DNA from 3 places in the Pseudarthrobacter sp. NCCP-2145 genome. Region 1 is predicted to be linked to each of the others. Evidence: riboswitches for the same ligand, from Rfam matches in the RefSeq annotation. Region 1 holds a riboswitch; each other region holds the start of a gene.
The links. Region 1 has a riboswitch for thiamine pyrophosphate ahead of thiD (bifunctional hydroxymethylpyrimidine kinase/phosphomethylpyrimidine kinase). Riboswitches for the same ligand answer to the same signal wherever they lie in the genome.
Positions count from the first base shown of each region.

Region 2: linked by a shared signal. The riboswitch ahead of NFU08_RS13290 (ECF transporter S component) and the one ahead of thiD (bifunctional hydroxymethylpyrimidine kinase/phosphomethylpyrimidine kinase) in region 1 are both predicted to bind thiamine pyrophosphate.
Region 3: linked by a shared signal. The riboswitch ahead of NFU08_RS04800 (FAD-dependent oxidoreductase) and the one ahead of thiD (bifunctional hydroxymethylpyrimidine kinase/phosphomethylpyrimidine kinase) in region 1 are both predicted to bind thiamine pyrophosphate.

Region 1 covers NZ_BRCG01000015.1:34,890-39,622, forward strand. Annotated here, with positions in the region: gene NFU08_RS13765 (ribonuclease E/G) at 1-1,674, shown strand, start outside; TPP riboswitch at 1,894-1,991, shown strand; gene thiD (bifunctional hydroxymethylpyrimidine kinase/phosphomethylpyrimidine kinase) at 1,999-3,558, shown strand; gene rplU (50S ribosomal protein L21) at 3,823-4,131, shown strand; gene rpmA (50S ribosomal protein L27) at 4,193-4,456, shown strand; gene obgE (GTPase ObgE) at 4,572-4,733, shown strand, end outside.
Region 2 covers NZ_BRCG01000014.1:52,581-57,313, reverse strand. Annotated here, with positions in the region: partial or broken gene NFU08_RS13310 (iron-containing redox enzyme family protein) at 1-342, opposite strand, end outside; gene NFU08_RS13305 (DUF4383 domain-containing protein) at 410-913, opposite strand; gene NFU08_RS13300 (hypothetical protein) at 1,027-1,236, opposite strand; gene NFU08_RS13295 (heme-degrading domain-containing protein) at 1,364-1,906, opposite strand; TPP riboswitch at 1,979-2,118, shown strand; gene NFU08_RS13290 (ECF transporter S component) at 2,183-2,806, shown strand; gene NFU08_RS13285 (ABC transporter ATP-binding protein) at 2,806-4,362, shown strand; gene NFU08_RS13280 (energy-coupling factor transporter transmembrane protein EcfT) at 4,359-4,733, shown strand, end outside.
Region 3 covers NZ_BRCG01000004.1:105,510-110,242, forward strand. Annotated here, with positions in the region: gene NFU08_RS04790 (RNB domain-containing ribonuclease) at 1-967, opposite strand, end outside; gene thiE (thiamine phosphate synthase) at 1,044-1,793, opposite strand; TPP riboswitch at 1,821-1,938, shown strand; gene NFU08_RS04800 (FAD-dependent oxidoreductase) at 1,934-3,313, shown strand; gene thiS (sulfur carrier protein ThiS) at 3,310-3,546, shown strand; gene NFU08_RS04810 (thiazole synthase) at 3,552-4,364, shown strand; gene NFU08_RS04815 (4a-hydroxytetrahydrobiopterin dehydratase) at 4,407-4,733, shown strand, end outside.

The DNA.
Region 1 (4,733 bases):
CTGCGTGCCCAGTGGGAGGGCATCGAAAGCCAGTCGAAGTCCACCAAGATCCTTGCCCCCGAGCTGCTCTACGGCGAACCGGACCTCACCATCAAGGTGGTCCGCGACGTCTTCAACGAGGACTTCTCCAAGCTGATCGTCTCCGGCGAGGAAGCCTGGGACACCATCGAGGCATACGTCACATACGTCGCCCCGGACCTGGTGGGACGGCTCGAGAAGTGGACCAAGGACCAGGACATCTTCAGTGCCTGGCGCATCGATGAGCAGATCCACAAGGCCCTGGAACGGAAGGTCTTCCTGCCCTCCGGCGGCTCGCTGGTGATCGACCGGACCGAGGCCATGACCGTGGTGGACGTCAACACCGGCAAGTTCACCGGCAGCGGCGGCAACCTCGAAGAAACAGTCACCAAGAACAACCTGGAAGCTGCGGAGGAAGTAGTCCGGCAGCTCCGCCTCCGCGACATCGGCGGCATCATTGTCATCGACTTCATCGACATGGTCCTGGAGTCCAACCGCGACCTGGTCCTGCGGCGCATGGTGGAGTGCCTGGGCCGTGACCGCACCAAGCACCAGGTTGCCGAAGTCACCTCGCTGGGCCTGGTGCAGATGACCCGCAAGCGGATGGGCACGGGGCTCCTTGAAGTGTTCGGCGAGCAGTGCGAGGCCTGCGCCGGCCGCGGCGTGGTCACCCACGATGACCCGGTGGAACACCGCCGGGCGAACATTGTGGCTGCCGAGCATCACGTGCAGCGTGCCGAGCACCGCCCGGAAGCACGCGCCGAGGGCAACCGCATCGAGGCGCAGCGCACGGACAGCAGCCAGCCCGGTGCCCGGCCGGACCGGAAGCGCCGCCGCGGCCGCGGCGGCCAGCAGCCGGACGCCGCGCCGGCAGCTGCCGTCCACGTCCACACGGTCCACCCTGATCCGACGGACGCCGAGCGGCATGCGAAAGCGGAAGCCACCAGGCTGGCCCTTGCCAACATCGCGGCTGCCGCCCACGCGGCCCACCTGCATGACGACGAGTTGGCCGCCGCCAGGCAGGCAACGCAGGCCCAGCCCGCAGTTCCGGCTGAAACGGAGAAGCACGACAGCGATGCGTCTAGGCCCGCTGCCGTCCTGACCTTTGGCGGGGAGAAAGTCGTCCTGCCCTTCGTGGAGCACGCCGAGGAGCAGCAGCCAAAGCCTGCCCTCACCCTGGACCGCCTTGCCGCGGCCTTCGCCCACCTGGGCGAGCCCGCACCGGCAGCCGGCACGCCGGCTGGAACGCCGGACGTGCAGCCGGTCCAGCGCGGGGCGGAAGAGGCTCCCCAGCAGGCTCCTGCTCCGGAGCGGACACGTGAGCCGGAGCAGGCACCGGAACAGCGGGAGCCCGCAGCCGTCCAGCCGGAGCAGCGGCCGGTGGCCGCCGCAGCGGAGCAGGACTACTCGGACCACACCCTGGAGCAGTCACGCCCGCGCAGGGCACGCCGGAACCGGAGTGCCAGCCGCGCGCAGGGAGCAGCCAACGAGACCTCGGTCCAGCATCGCGAGAATGTTCCAGCCCCCGCGGCCGGGCATTCCCACGCCGCCAAGGCACCGGAAACGGACAAGGCGGGTGCTTCGCAGCCGGCCAGCGGCAAGCCCTCGGACGCGCCGATCATCCTCGGCGTCGGGGTGCCTGCCTCAGAGCTCTAGGAACTGGAGCTGCCACGCATGGAGTTACCGGAATCCGGGACCCAGGGCGGGTATTGACCGAATGCCCGGCCAGCCACAGTCAGTGGCCGGCCGGGCATCCGTCCTTTAAGGCGGCGCTCCGCAGCGCTTTTGACCACCCTCATTGAACACCGGCATTCCACCCCGCTCCGGCCGCACTGTGTCACCTTCACGCTGTGGACCTCAAAAAAGCTAGGCTGGGGAACCGACACGGGGTGCCGCGCAGAGAGCCGGCTGAGATCCAGACCCGTTGAACCTGTCCGGCTAGCACCGGCGAAGGGATGTCTCTTGTCTTCCACCCTTGCAATGCCCACTGCCACCATCCAGGGCACATCCGCGTGTGCTTCCGGGCCTGCAGCTGCTTCTGCGCCTGCAGCCCCCGGCCGCGAGTACCGCGGCGTGCCACGGGTCCTCTCCATTGCCGGATCCGATCCTTCCGGCGGGGCCGGCATCCAGGCGGACCTGAAAAGCATCGCCGCCCACGGCGGCTTCGGAATGGCTGCCATTACCGCCCTCACCGCACAGAACACCCGCGGCGTGCGCGGCGTCCACGTTCCCCCCGCCAACTTCCTTACCCAGCAGCTCGATGCCCTGAGCGACGACATCAGTATCGACGCCGTGAAGATCGGCATGCTGGGCGATGCCGGGGTGATCGAAGCCGTCCATGCATGGCTCGAAAAGGTGCGTCCCGCCGTCGTGGTCCTGGACCCTGTCATGGTGGCCACCAGCGGCGACCGGCTCCTCCCGGAATCAGCCGAAGCCGCGCTTCGCGACCTGCTGCCGCTGGCGCAGCTCATCACGCCCAACCTGGCTGAACTCGCCATGCTCGTGGGCGGCGACGTGCAGCAGACCTGGGAAGGCGCCCTGGAACAGGGCCGGAACCTCTCCGCCGCCACGGGAGCCACGGTGCTGGTCAAGGGTGGGCACCTCGTAGGGGCCGAATGCCCCGATGCCCTCGTAAGCACCGCCGGGATGTTGTCCCGCGAGGTGGTCGTGGTTCCCGGTCAGCGGGTGGCAACAGTGAACAGCCACGGCACCGGATGCTCCCTGTCCGCGGCCATGGCCACGGTCCAGGCCCGGGTGGGGGACTGGGAGGCAGCCCTGCGCGAGGTCAAGCCCTGGCTTGCCGGCGCGCTGGAGGCCTCGGAGGCCCTGGAGGTGGGGGCGGGCAACGGGCCCGTGCACCACTTCCACCACCTGCCGGCCGTGCGCGGCGAGGGGAGCTTCGCGGCGCAGCTCTGGGCGGACGCCGCAAAGGACCTCGAGGACATCTACGCGCTGGACTTCATCCAGGGCCTGGCTTCCGGGAGCCTGCCGGAGAAGGAGTTTGCCTACTACCTCGCCCAGGACGCCATCTACCTCAACGGCTACTCACGGGTGCTGGCGCGGACCAGTGCACTGGCCCCCACCGAAGGGGAGCAGCTCTTCTGGGCACGTTCCGCCGCGCAGTGCCTGGAGGTGGAGTCCGAGCTGCACCGCTCCTGGCTCAGTACACGGACCGTTGAGCCGCAGCTGGGACCCGTCACCAAGTCCTACGTGGACCACCTGACGGCGGCATCGGCGTCGGGCAGTTACGCGGTGCTGGCCGCAGCGGTCCTGCCCTGCTTCTGGCTGTACGCCGAGGTGGGCGCAACACTCCACGCCCGGTTCGTGGCTGCAGGGGAACCGGCCGGCCACCCCTACGCCGAGTGGCTGCGCACGTACGCGGACGAGGACTTCGCTGCCGCCACCCGCACAGCGGTTGCGATTGTGGACGGGGCCGGCCGCAGCGCGTCCGCAGGGGACCGGGACGCCATGGTGGCGGCGTTCAGGCAGTCCTGCCGCCTCGAGGTGGACTTTTTCGACGCGCCGCGACTTCATTCCTGACACCCTGTTGCGCGTCCCGCCGGTACTATGGTGGGGCACAGGTAAGGGCGCGGACCTGGGCTGTGGTGCCTATCACAGACAACCCGCCGGAACCAGCCTCATTTGCGGCCGAAGCCAAAACTAGCGTATTCTAGATCTTCGGTGCTTACGCCAACACTTGGGTTATGACCCCACGGCGTTGAGGCACAGCGAGAGCCCACCCAATCATGGAACCGGGTTCCGCACGCAAATTTGTAATAAACGTCGAGAGAAGTGAGTTCCCAAGTGGTGTACGCGATTGTCCGCGCAGGCGGCCGCCAAGAGAAGGTTTCCGTTGGAGACTTCGTTACCCTGAACCGCGTCGCCGGTGGAGCTGGCAGCACCATTCAGCTGCCCGCACTGCTCCTGGTTGACGGTGACAAGGTCACCTCCGCCGCTGCTGACCTGGCCAAGGTAACTGTTACGGCTGAGATCCTCCAGGACCTCCGTGGTCCTAAGATTGTGATCCAGAAGTTCAAGAACAAGACCGGTTACAAGAAGCGCCAGGGTCACCGCCAGGAACTGACCAAGGTCAAGATCACTGGTATCAAGTAACCTTCCGTTACTGTTCAGGTTTTTCAGCAGATTCCCCAGAATTTAGAGGCAGGCATTTCAGATGGCACATAAAAAGGGCGCGAGCTCCACTCGCAACGGTCGTGACTCCAACGCACAGTACCTCGGCGTCAAGCGCTTCGGCGGCCAGGTGGTTTCCGCCGGCGAGATCATCGTCCGCCAGCGCGGCACCCACTTCCACCCGGGCGCCGGCGTTGGCCGTGGCGGCGACGACACCCTGTTCGCACTGACCCCGGGCGCCGTTGAATTCGGTACCCGCCGCGGTCGTCGCGTCGTCAACATCGTTGCTGCTGCAGCTGCAGAGTAACAACCAGATCTGAAGCGGTGGAGCGGGCCATATGGTCCGCTCCACTGTTCTTTTAACCGCATTACAATCATCTTGGCGCCCCGGGCGTCCAGGAAACAGCACTGAGGAGATCCACGTGGCCAGCTTTGTAGACCGGGTAGTACTGCACGTATCCGGCGGTACCGGCGGCCACGGGTGCGTCTCCGTCCACCGCGAGAAGTTCAAGCCCCTGGGAGGGCCCGACGGCGGCAACGGCGGCAATGGCGGCGACGTGATCCTTCGCGTGGACCACCAGACC
Region 2 (4,733 bases), on a different contig from region 1:
GGCACCGGGTCCGGCGGGAAGTTCCAGGTCACCGGCAGCCTCCGCGGCTGCGTCCCGGAGCGCGGCTTCGAACGGCTTTTCCAGCATCTGGCGCACCCGGATCAGTTCCGGCGCCCACTCCCACTCGTCACTCACACCCTCAAGGCCCGAGTAGTGGAGCTCGTAGAGGCAGAAGAGCGCCAGCTGGAGGTCGTCGTCGCCAATGATGTCCCGGGTTGCCGGGAGATGGCCGGCCACCGAGCGGTGTAACGCGTCAAGGGCGCCCTCATCGGTGCCCGGTGCCGCTGTGAGGGCGCTGAACAGTGCGGTGCTGACCGGACCCCGTGCTGCTGGGATTTTCATGGTGCTCCTTCAGGTCTGGCGTGGGCCGGTTCCGTGCTCCCTGCACTGGGGCCCGGCCGGGGATGTGTCAGCGGCCGCGGGTGCCGGGCGCTGGGGATGTGGCGGTGCTGCCGCTGCCGGCGCCGCCTGCGGCGGGGGCGGGTCCACGGGCGAGCATGATGGCCAGGGCAATCATGGCCAGGCCAAGGACCAGATGGAGCCAGTTGTCCGCATCGTTTGCGGGGATGAAATTGGCAGGGGTGGGGTCACCGACCAGGAGGCCGTACAGCCAGAGGACCAGGTAGATGACGCCGCCGTGGATGAGGAAGTTCCGTGCCTGCGGGTGGGTGCGCGACATCAGGACGCCGGCGACGCCGAAGAGCAGGTGCACGGCGTTATGGAGGACGGATACCTGGAAGATCCCGAGCAGCAATGCTCCTGAGGCGTGTCCGGCCAGGCGGAGCGCGTCATGGTTGGAAGTGATGCCGGGAACGAATCCAAGGATGCCGGCCAGGCAGAACACGGCGCCCGTTGCGAGGGCAGCCTTCTGCAGGCCTGTGCGGGCGCCTGCCCGGCGGATGCTGGCTGCCATGTGCTGTACTCCTCAAACGCTGGAGACAACATAGTAAGCATGATTACTAAATAATTGCTAAGCAGCCTTTGTATTGTGCCGGCGTTGTGCGCCCGCACTCCGCGCGCAGGCTGCTAGCCTCCCGGGCCGGCCCATAAGTAGGGGTTGGTGTGCGGACCTCCGCGGCGGCCGTGGTCGTAGCCTTGCTGCCAGGACTTCCCGACGGCGGACACCAGTTCCGCCAGCAGGGAATAGTAGGGGTGGTCCGGGCCGATGAAAATCATCTCGTCCCAGGCTTTGTCCAGCGCCGCCCGGACCTGGTTCTCGGTTGCTGGACCGGTCACGGCGCCCTCCTGGATTGATCACCCGCCACTGCGCTCGAATGTACTCCCGGCCTCACTGGGGTGTCCATGCCAGGAAGACCTGCCATGCCGGCCGGCCGGGGGCGCCACTCCGCTGGCTTGCAGGGCGTTACTCCGCGCCGGCCGAACGGAGGATGTCGCGGAGGGCCTCGACCACCAGGTCATGGTCCTGCAGCTGCGGCAATCCGGACACGGTGACGGTTGCTACGGCGCCCACCCCAGTGACGTACAAGGGGAAGGAGCCGCCGTGCGCAGCGTAGAGGGCCTGGTCGAACCAGGCATTGTCTTCGATACGTCCGCCGCTGAGCCGGGCGCGCAGCCCCACCAGCAGGGAAGGAACCTCGTACCGGGCTGCGGTCCGTTTCTTGGCCCGGATCCAGTGCCCGTTGTCCGGTGTTGCCCCCGGCAGGGCCACGTGGAAGAGGAGCTGCTCGCCCTTGGTGATGTCGATGGCGATGGGAAGCCCGCGCTCCTTGCCCAGCTCCACGAGGAGCAGCCCCAGGTTCAGGGAGTCGTCCAGGGAGAAGCCGGGAAATTGGAGTTCCCGGATCTCCGCCTCAATCCGCGCGATCAAGGCCTCCAGGGATCCCTCCGGCTGGGCTTCGCGGGAATCCGGATCATACCCGGTCACATCTGGTGGATTCGCTGTCATGGCCCACAATCTACCCCTCCCTGCGGTAAACTGGACCACGCCCAACAGGGCGGATATTTCACCAATAGAATCATTCAACGACAGGGGAGCGCCGCCGTCGGCATCACTGGCCAGGCCAGGGACCGCAGGTGGGCGCTGAGAGTGCGGACAGCCGCAGACCCTCGAACCTGATCCGGTTAGTACCGGCGCAAGGGAGTCGAGTTCTCGAAGTGCGCGCAGCGGCAGCAGTGCCGGCAACCGCGTCCACTTTCCCCTCCTGTTCCTCAGGAGGACCACATGGCAACAACAGCAATCAAGAAGCCCGCCGGCAAGTCCTGGCGCGTCGTGGACATCGTGGTGGCGGCCCTTATCGCCGTTGCCGGCGGCGTCATTTTCTGGGCCTGGTCCCAGGGGGCGGCCGCAGTCTCCGGACCCATGAACGCCGTCTACCCGCCCCTGACCGGCCTGATTGCCGGCGGCTGGATGATCCCGGCCGTCCTGGGCATGCTCATCATCCGCAAGCCAGGCGCCGCGCTCTTCTGCGAGACGGTGGCCGCCACGGGTGAACTGCTCATGGGCTCCCAGTACGGTGCGTCGGTACTGTTCTCCGGATTCGTCCAAGGCCTGGGTGCCGAGATCATCTTCGCCATCTTCGTGTACCGGAAGTTCAACCTGCCCGTGGCACTGCTTGCCGGCGCCGCGGCCGGCCTTTTCTGCGGCCTGAACGACTCCTTCGCGCCGTGGGGCTGGAACATCGCCTACGCCGCCGGCGACAAGCTGGCGTACATCATCTTCACTGCCATCTCCGGCGCCATCATCGCCGGCGCACTGTCCTGGATCGCCACCCGCGGCCTGGCCAGGACAGGGGTCCTGAGCTCCTTTGCATCACGCAAGGCGGCAACGGAGCCCGTCTTCTCCTGATGGGCGCCCCTTCGCGGCACGAGGCATCAGTTGCGGTGCGTCCGGCTGCCGTCACAGCCCGCGGCTGGGGATGGCGCCATGCGGGGCGCGCCAAGCCGGCTGTCCGTGGCCTCGACCTGGAGATCCGCCCGGGGGAGCGGGTGCTCCTTTTGGGGCCCTCCGGTGCGGGCAAGTCCACGCTCCTGCATGCCCTGGCCGGGGTGCTGGGGGACATGGACGACGACGGCGGCGACGCCGGCGAGTCCGACGAGACGGGCTCGCTGCTGGTTGACGGCGCCGTGCCCCGCGAGCAGCGCGGCCGGGCCGGGCTGATGCAGCAGGATCCGGAGACGCAGGTGGTCCTCTCCCGCGTCGGCGACGACGTCGCCTTTGGCGCCGAGAACCTCGCCGTGCCCCGCGACGCCATCTGGGCCCGCGTGCACGAGGCGCTGGACGACGTCGGCCTTTCCCGCCTGCCGCTTGACCACCCGACGTCGGCCCTGTCCGGCGGGCAAAAACAGCGCCTCGCGCTTGCGGGAATCCTCGCAATGCGGCCCGGCCTGATCCTGCTCGACGAGCCAACGGCGAACCTGGACCCTGCCGGTGTGCTGGAAGTCCGGGACGCCGTGGGCCGCTGCGTGGACAAGACCGGCGCCACGCTGGTTGTGGTGGAGCACCGGGTGTCCGTGTGGAAGGACCTGGTGGACCGGATCGTGGTGCTGCAGCCGGGCAGCGCCACTGAAGATGCCGTGCTGCTTGACGGTCCTCCGGACCAGGTGCTCGCGGACGCACGGACCATGCTGGCGGCGGCCGGTGTGTGGGTGCCCGGGTATGTTCCTGGCACGCGTGCACGGTCGGGCAATCCGGCAGCCGGCTCCGGCGGCCTTCTGCTGGCGGCCGAGAACCTTGCGGTTTCCCGGGAACGTCCGCGCCGCAGCGGCTTCCGGAAGGTACCCCCGGTACCCGTCCAACACGATATTTCCGCCCAGGTCCGGGCAGGGCAGGCGCTGGCCATCACGGGCCCCAACGGGGCGGGCAAGTCAACGTTTGCGCTGACCCTCGCGGGACTCCTGGAACCGGTGGCAGGAAAGGTGTCGGCCACCCTGGACCTCAGCCGTGGCGCCGGGATAGACCCTTATAAGTGGAAGGCCGAGCAGCTCATCGAGCGGATTGGCACCGTGTTCCAGGAGCCGGAGCACCAGTTCGTCACCGGGAAGGTGCTGGACGAACTCCTGTTCGGTCCGCGGCACCTGGGCCACGGCGAGGAGCGCGTGGACGAACTGCTGGAGCGGTTGCGGCTGACCCACCTCGTGGACGCGAACCCCTATACGCTGTCTGGCGGCGAGAAGCGGCGGCTCTCCGTGGCCACGGTCCTGGCGGCCCATCCCCGGGTGCTCGTCCTGGACGAGCCGACGTTCGGCCAGGACGCCAACACCTGGGCGGAGCTGGCCTCGTTCCTGTCCGAGCTGCTGGACTCCGGCACCGCGGTGGTGTCCGTGACCCACGACGCCGAGTTCACCGCCGCGCTGGGTGGCACTGAGCTGCGGATGGCTGCCGCGGAACCGGTGGCGCCATGAGGCAGGAATTGAACCTTCGGGGCAACCAGGCCCTGCTGGCCCGCGCCAACCCCCTGAGCAAGTTCGCCGCCGTCTTCCTCATCACGGCAGTGCTGGCGCTTTCGATCGACTGGGTTTCCGCATCAGTGGCGCTGGCCTTCGAATTCCTCCTGTTCCCGCTCGCAGGCCTCACGCTGACGCTGCTGTGGCAGCGCGGCTGGCCGCTGATCCTCGCCGCGGCGGTGGGGGGCTGGAGTACCTCAATCCTGGCTGCGGACAGCGGAAGGACGCTGATCGACGTCGGCATCTGGACCATGAGCGAAGGCTCGCTGGAACTTGGGATCGGCTTCATGCTGCGCGGGCTGGCCATCGCCCTTCCGGCGGTGCTGCTG
Region 3 (4,733 bases), on a different contig from region 1:
CGCGGAAGAGCATGCCGGCTGAGTGCATAATGGCCAGCTGGCGGGGATCCGTGGGGTCCAGGCTGCGCAGGTACTCGCCGTAGCTGACCTCACCGTCCCAGGGCTTCCCGAGGGCCTCTGTCTGGAGCCGGAAGTGGTGCAGGGACCGCTCATCCGGTGAGGGCATGGTGCGGAGGATGCCCACTTTGCCGGCCAGCATGAGCTGCGCAGCGGCCATTCCCGTCATGAGCGAGATCTGGGCGTTCCAGTCCTCCACGGGCAGCTGCGGGGCCGCGGCAATCCGGTAGCCGCCGTCGGGAAGCTGGACAATTTCCTGGTCCGGCATGTTCAGGCTGGCACCCTCACGGGCGCGCTCCAGCTCCACGCGCTTGAGCCCCACCTCCTTGAGGAGGACCAGGACTTCTGAAGGGCTGCCGCCGTCCAGTTCCGCCTGGGCGCCCTTGTAGCTGAGCTTGGCGCGGCTGCGCATCCGGGCCCGTCCCACCGTCACCGCGGTGACTTCGGCGCGGACATCGAGGCGGAAGTCCCAGACGAACGCGGAACAGTCCTGTCCCGGCAGGAGGCTTCCGGCGCCCTCGCTGATGACTTCAGGGTGCAGCGGAATGCGGCCGTCCGGGGTGTAGAAAGTCTGGCCGCGGCGCCTGGTCTCGGCATCCAGCGGGCCGCCGGGAGCCACGAAGGCGGGAACGTCGGCAATGGCGTAGAGCACGCGGTAGCTGCTGCCGTCCCGTTCAATAAAGAGCGCCTGGTCAAGGTCCGTGGACGACGCCGGGTCGATGGTGATGAAGTCTATGCCCGTCAGGTCATGGGACGGCAGCTTCAGTGCCGACACGGCGGCCTCGGCGTCCTTCACGGCTTCGGCCGGGTACTCACCAGGCAGCTCGAGCTCCGTCCGCAGGGCGCTGAGTGCAGCCTCGAGGGCGTTGGTGTGCTCGTGGACACTGGGGGCCAGCCGATGATGTGACACGAAAATCAGCGTAGCCCGAATTCCGCGAATAGTGCAGGGAGCCGCCCGCGGGATGCGGTGCGGATCCGGCGCCGCGTCACGGGCGGGCGGCGTCCAGCGCGTCGAGCAGCGATGCGGCCGCGGCTGACGGATCGTCGGCCTCCGTAATGGCCCGGACCACAACGATCCTGCTGGCCCCGGCCTCCACCACCTGTTCCACGTTGCCGTGGTCAATCCCGCCGATCGCGAACCAGGGCACACCGCCGTCGGACTGTCCCTGCCCTTGCGCCGCTGAGGCCGCCGCCGCATACGTCACCAGGTCCAGCCCGACGGCGGCGCGGCCGGGCTTGGTGGGTGTTGCCCACAGCGGGCCCACGCAGAAGTAGTCGAGCGCCGCCGGGCCGGCGGCCGCTGCCAGGGCGGCATCCACCTGTCCAGGGCTGTGGCTGGACAGGCCGATGGCGGCGTTCCCGTTCAGCAGCGTCCGGGCTGCCTGGAGGGGAAGGTCCTTCTGCCCGATGTGGAAGACCGGCGCTCCGGACAGCACAGCAATGTCGGCGCGGTCGTTCACTGCCCACAGCCTGCCGTGCCGGACCGCTGCCTCCTTCAGGACGGCGAGGAGTTCCAGCTCCTCGGCGGCTTCGATGGACTTGTCCCGGAGCTGGATGATGTCCACGCCGCCGGCGAACGCGGCATCCACGAACTGTTCAAAGTCGCCCTGGCTGCGGCGCGCATCCGTGCAGAGGTAGAGGCGCGCATCGTGCAGCCCGGCGGTGCCCTCCGCGTTGATAAAGGCGTCGGAACCGGACGGACGGGCAGCGGCGGCAGGGGGGTGGGACACATTCATGGGAGCCAGCCTAGTTCCTCTACACTGGGCTCGTACTGCGGGAGCCGCGGCAGCTGTCACAAAGCGCCGGGCTGAGAGGGCGTCAGAGCCGACCGCTTGACCTGATCCGGTTAATACCGGCGTAGGGAAGGAGACAACCGATGCCTGACGTGCACGCCGCAACCGGCCCCTGTCCTTCCGGCTCCACCATCACGGCCGACGTGGCGGTGATCGGCGGAGGAGCCATCGGCCACGGGATCGCCTGGGAGGCGAGGCGTTCGGGCCGTTCCGTGGTGGTGATCGATGACGCCCCCGGCTCCGGAGCCAGCTGGGCTGCCGCGGGGATGCTGGCGCCGGTGAGCGAACTGCACTACCAGGAGGAGGACCTCCTGGAACTCATGCTCGAGGCCTCCGCCCGCTGGCCCGGTTTCGCTGCGGACCTCGCTGCGGCCGCGGGCTCGGATCCCGGATATCTTACGACGCCGACCCTCGCCGTGGGTGCCGACGCCGCAGACCGGCAGGCCTTGCTGGACCTGCGTGCCGTCCAGCGGGCCAACGGCCTCACGGTTGAACCGCTCACCATCCGCGAAGCCCGGCGCCGCGAGCCCTTGTTAAGCCCGGGCATTGCCTGTGCGCTGGATACGCCGGCGGACCACCAGGTGGACCCCCGGCTGCTGGTGGCCTGCCTCCGCCGGGTCCTGGCCGGGGATGCCCGCTCCACCGGAAGCGGCGTGGCCGGCGCCGCTGACGGATTCGCCGTGCCGGACAAGGCAGCCGGCCTGCTCTGGCAGGACGGGGCCGTAGCCGGAGTAGCCCTGGAAGGTGGAGGGACCGTACTGGCCGGGGAGACCGTGGTGGCCAACGGACTGCACGCCCCGGAACTCACGGGACTGCCGATCGACCTGCACCTGCCGCTGCGGCCGGTCCAGGGGGACATCCTGCGGCTCGCGGTACCGGCGCACCTCAGGCCGCTGGTGACCTCAACAGTCCGCGGACTGGTGCGCGGGGTCCCCGTCTATATCGTTCCGCGGCGGGACGGAACCGTGGTGATCGGGGCAACCCAGCGTGAGGACGCACTGGGCAGTGGCAGTGGCAGTGGCAGTGGCGGGGGCGCGGGCTCCAGTGCCGGTGCGGTGTCGGCAGGGGGTGTGTACCAGCTTCTCCGCGATGCCCAGGTGCTGGTGCCCGCCGTCGCTGAGCTTGAGCTGCTTGAGTGCACGGCCCGCGCCCGGCCCGGCACGCCGGACAACGCCCCGCTGCTCGGAAGGGTATCGCTGCCCGGAGGCCCCGTGGGCCGGCAGCCCGCGCCTGGAAGGTCCGGCCTCCAAGGGTCCCGCCACGTGCAGGGGCTCATCATTGCCACCGGATTCTTCCGCCACGGCATCCTGCTCACCCCGGCTGCGGCCGCAATCTGCCGGGAACTCATGGACGGCACGGAAGACCCCCGCTGGGCCCCGTTCAACCCCGGTCGGTTTTCCCCGGCTCCCTTTCGCATGGCTGAAGCGGCTGCCACGCCATCCAACACCCAGGAGACAGCATGAACATCACCCTGAACGGAACCGGCCACACCGTGGCCGACGACGCTTCCCTCACCGCGCTCGTCAGCGAGGTCACCGGCCGTCCGCTGGCCGCGGACGGCCGGGCCACGGACGGGCGGAAGCTGGGAGTGGCCGTAGCACGCAACGCCCAGGTGGTGCCCCGGAGCCTGTGGTCCGCCACGGCGCTCGCCGAGGGCGACGACGTCGAACTTGTCACGGCAGTACAGGGAGGCTGACCACCATGACCGGAACCACCGTCACCAACAGCCAGCTGTCCGGGCTCCAGGACCCCCTGGTGATCGACGGCGTCCCCCTGGCATCCCGGCTCATCATGGGCACCGGCGGCGCCCCCAGCCTGGACGGCCTGGGCGCCGCGCTCCTGGCCTCCGGCACCTCGCTGACCACCGTTGCCATGCGCCGCTATTCGCCGGACGAGGCGGGTTCGCTGTTCCAGCTGCTGGTGGACCACGGCATCCGGGTCCTGCCCAACACGGCGGGGTGTTTCACGGCGCGTGACGCTGTGCTCACTGCTGAACTGGCACGGGAGGCCCTGGAAACCGACTGGGTGAAGCTCGAGGTCATCGCCGACGAACACACCCTCCTGCCGGATGCCGTTGAGCTCGTGGACGCCACCGAGCAGCTGGTCAACAGGGGATTCAAGGTGTTTGCGTACACCAATGACGACCCCGTGCTGGCCCTGCGGCTGGAGAACCTCGGAGCCACTGCTGTGATGCCGCTCGGCTCGCCCATCGGGACGGGCCTGGGCATCCTCAATCCGCACAACATTGAGCTCATCGTGTCCCGGGCCTCGGTGCCGGTAGTGCTGGACGCGGGCATCGGTACGGCCTCCGACGCCGCCCTCGCCATGGAACTGGGCTGCGACGCCGTGCTCCTGGCCACGGCAGTGACCCGGGCGCAGAACCCCGCCTTGATGGGGAAGGCCTTCAAGCACGCCGTCATCGCCGGTAGGCTGGCGAAAGCGGCTGGTCGCATACCCCGCCGTGAACATGCGCTGGCGTCGTCGGCAATGGAGGGCCGGGCCGAGTTCCTGTAGGCCCACCTTCTGCCGGCCGGCGCCCGGATCCCAGGAGCAGCAGTGGCCGGCAAAGATGCACTTTCCCCGGAACGGATCGACGAAGCCCTGGCGGAACTGCCTGATTGGCGGGCCGGCAACGGCGGGTTGGTCACCGTCTTCAAAATGCCGACGGCGGCTGCCGCACTCGAGCTGATTGCGGCCGTCGGACGCCTGGCCGAGGAACAGAACCACCATCCTGACCTTGACTGGCGTTACAACCGCGTCTTTATCCGCTACACGTCACACGACGCCGGGGGACAGGTGACCGGCCGGGACCTCGCGGCAGCCGCGGCAGCAAGTGAAGCTGCGGCAGCGGCGGGCGCCAAGGCAGAGCCGGCAAAGTACGTG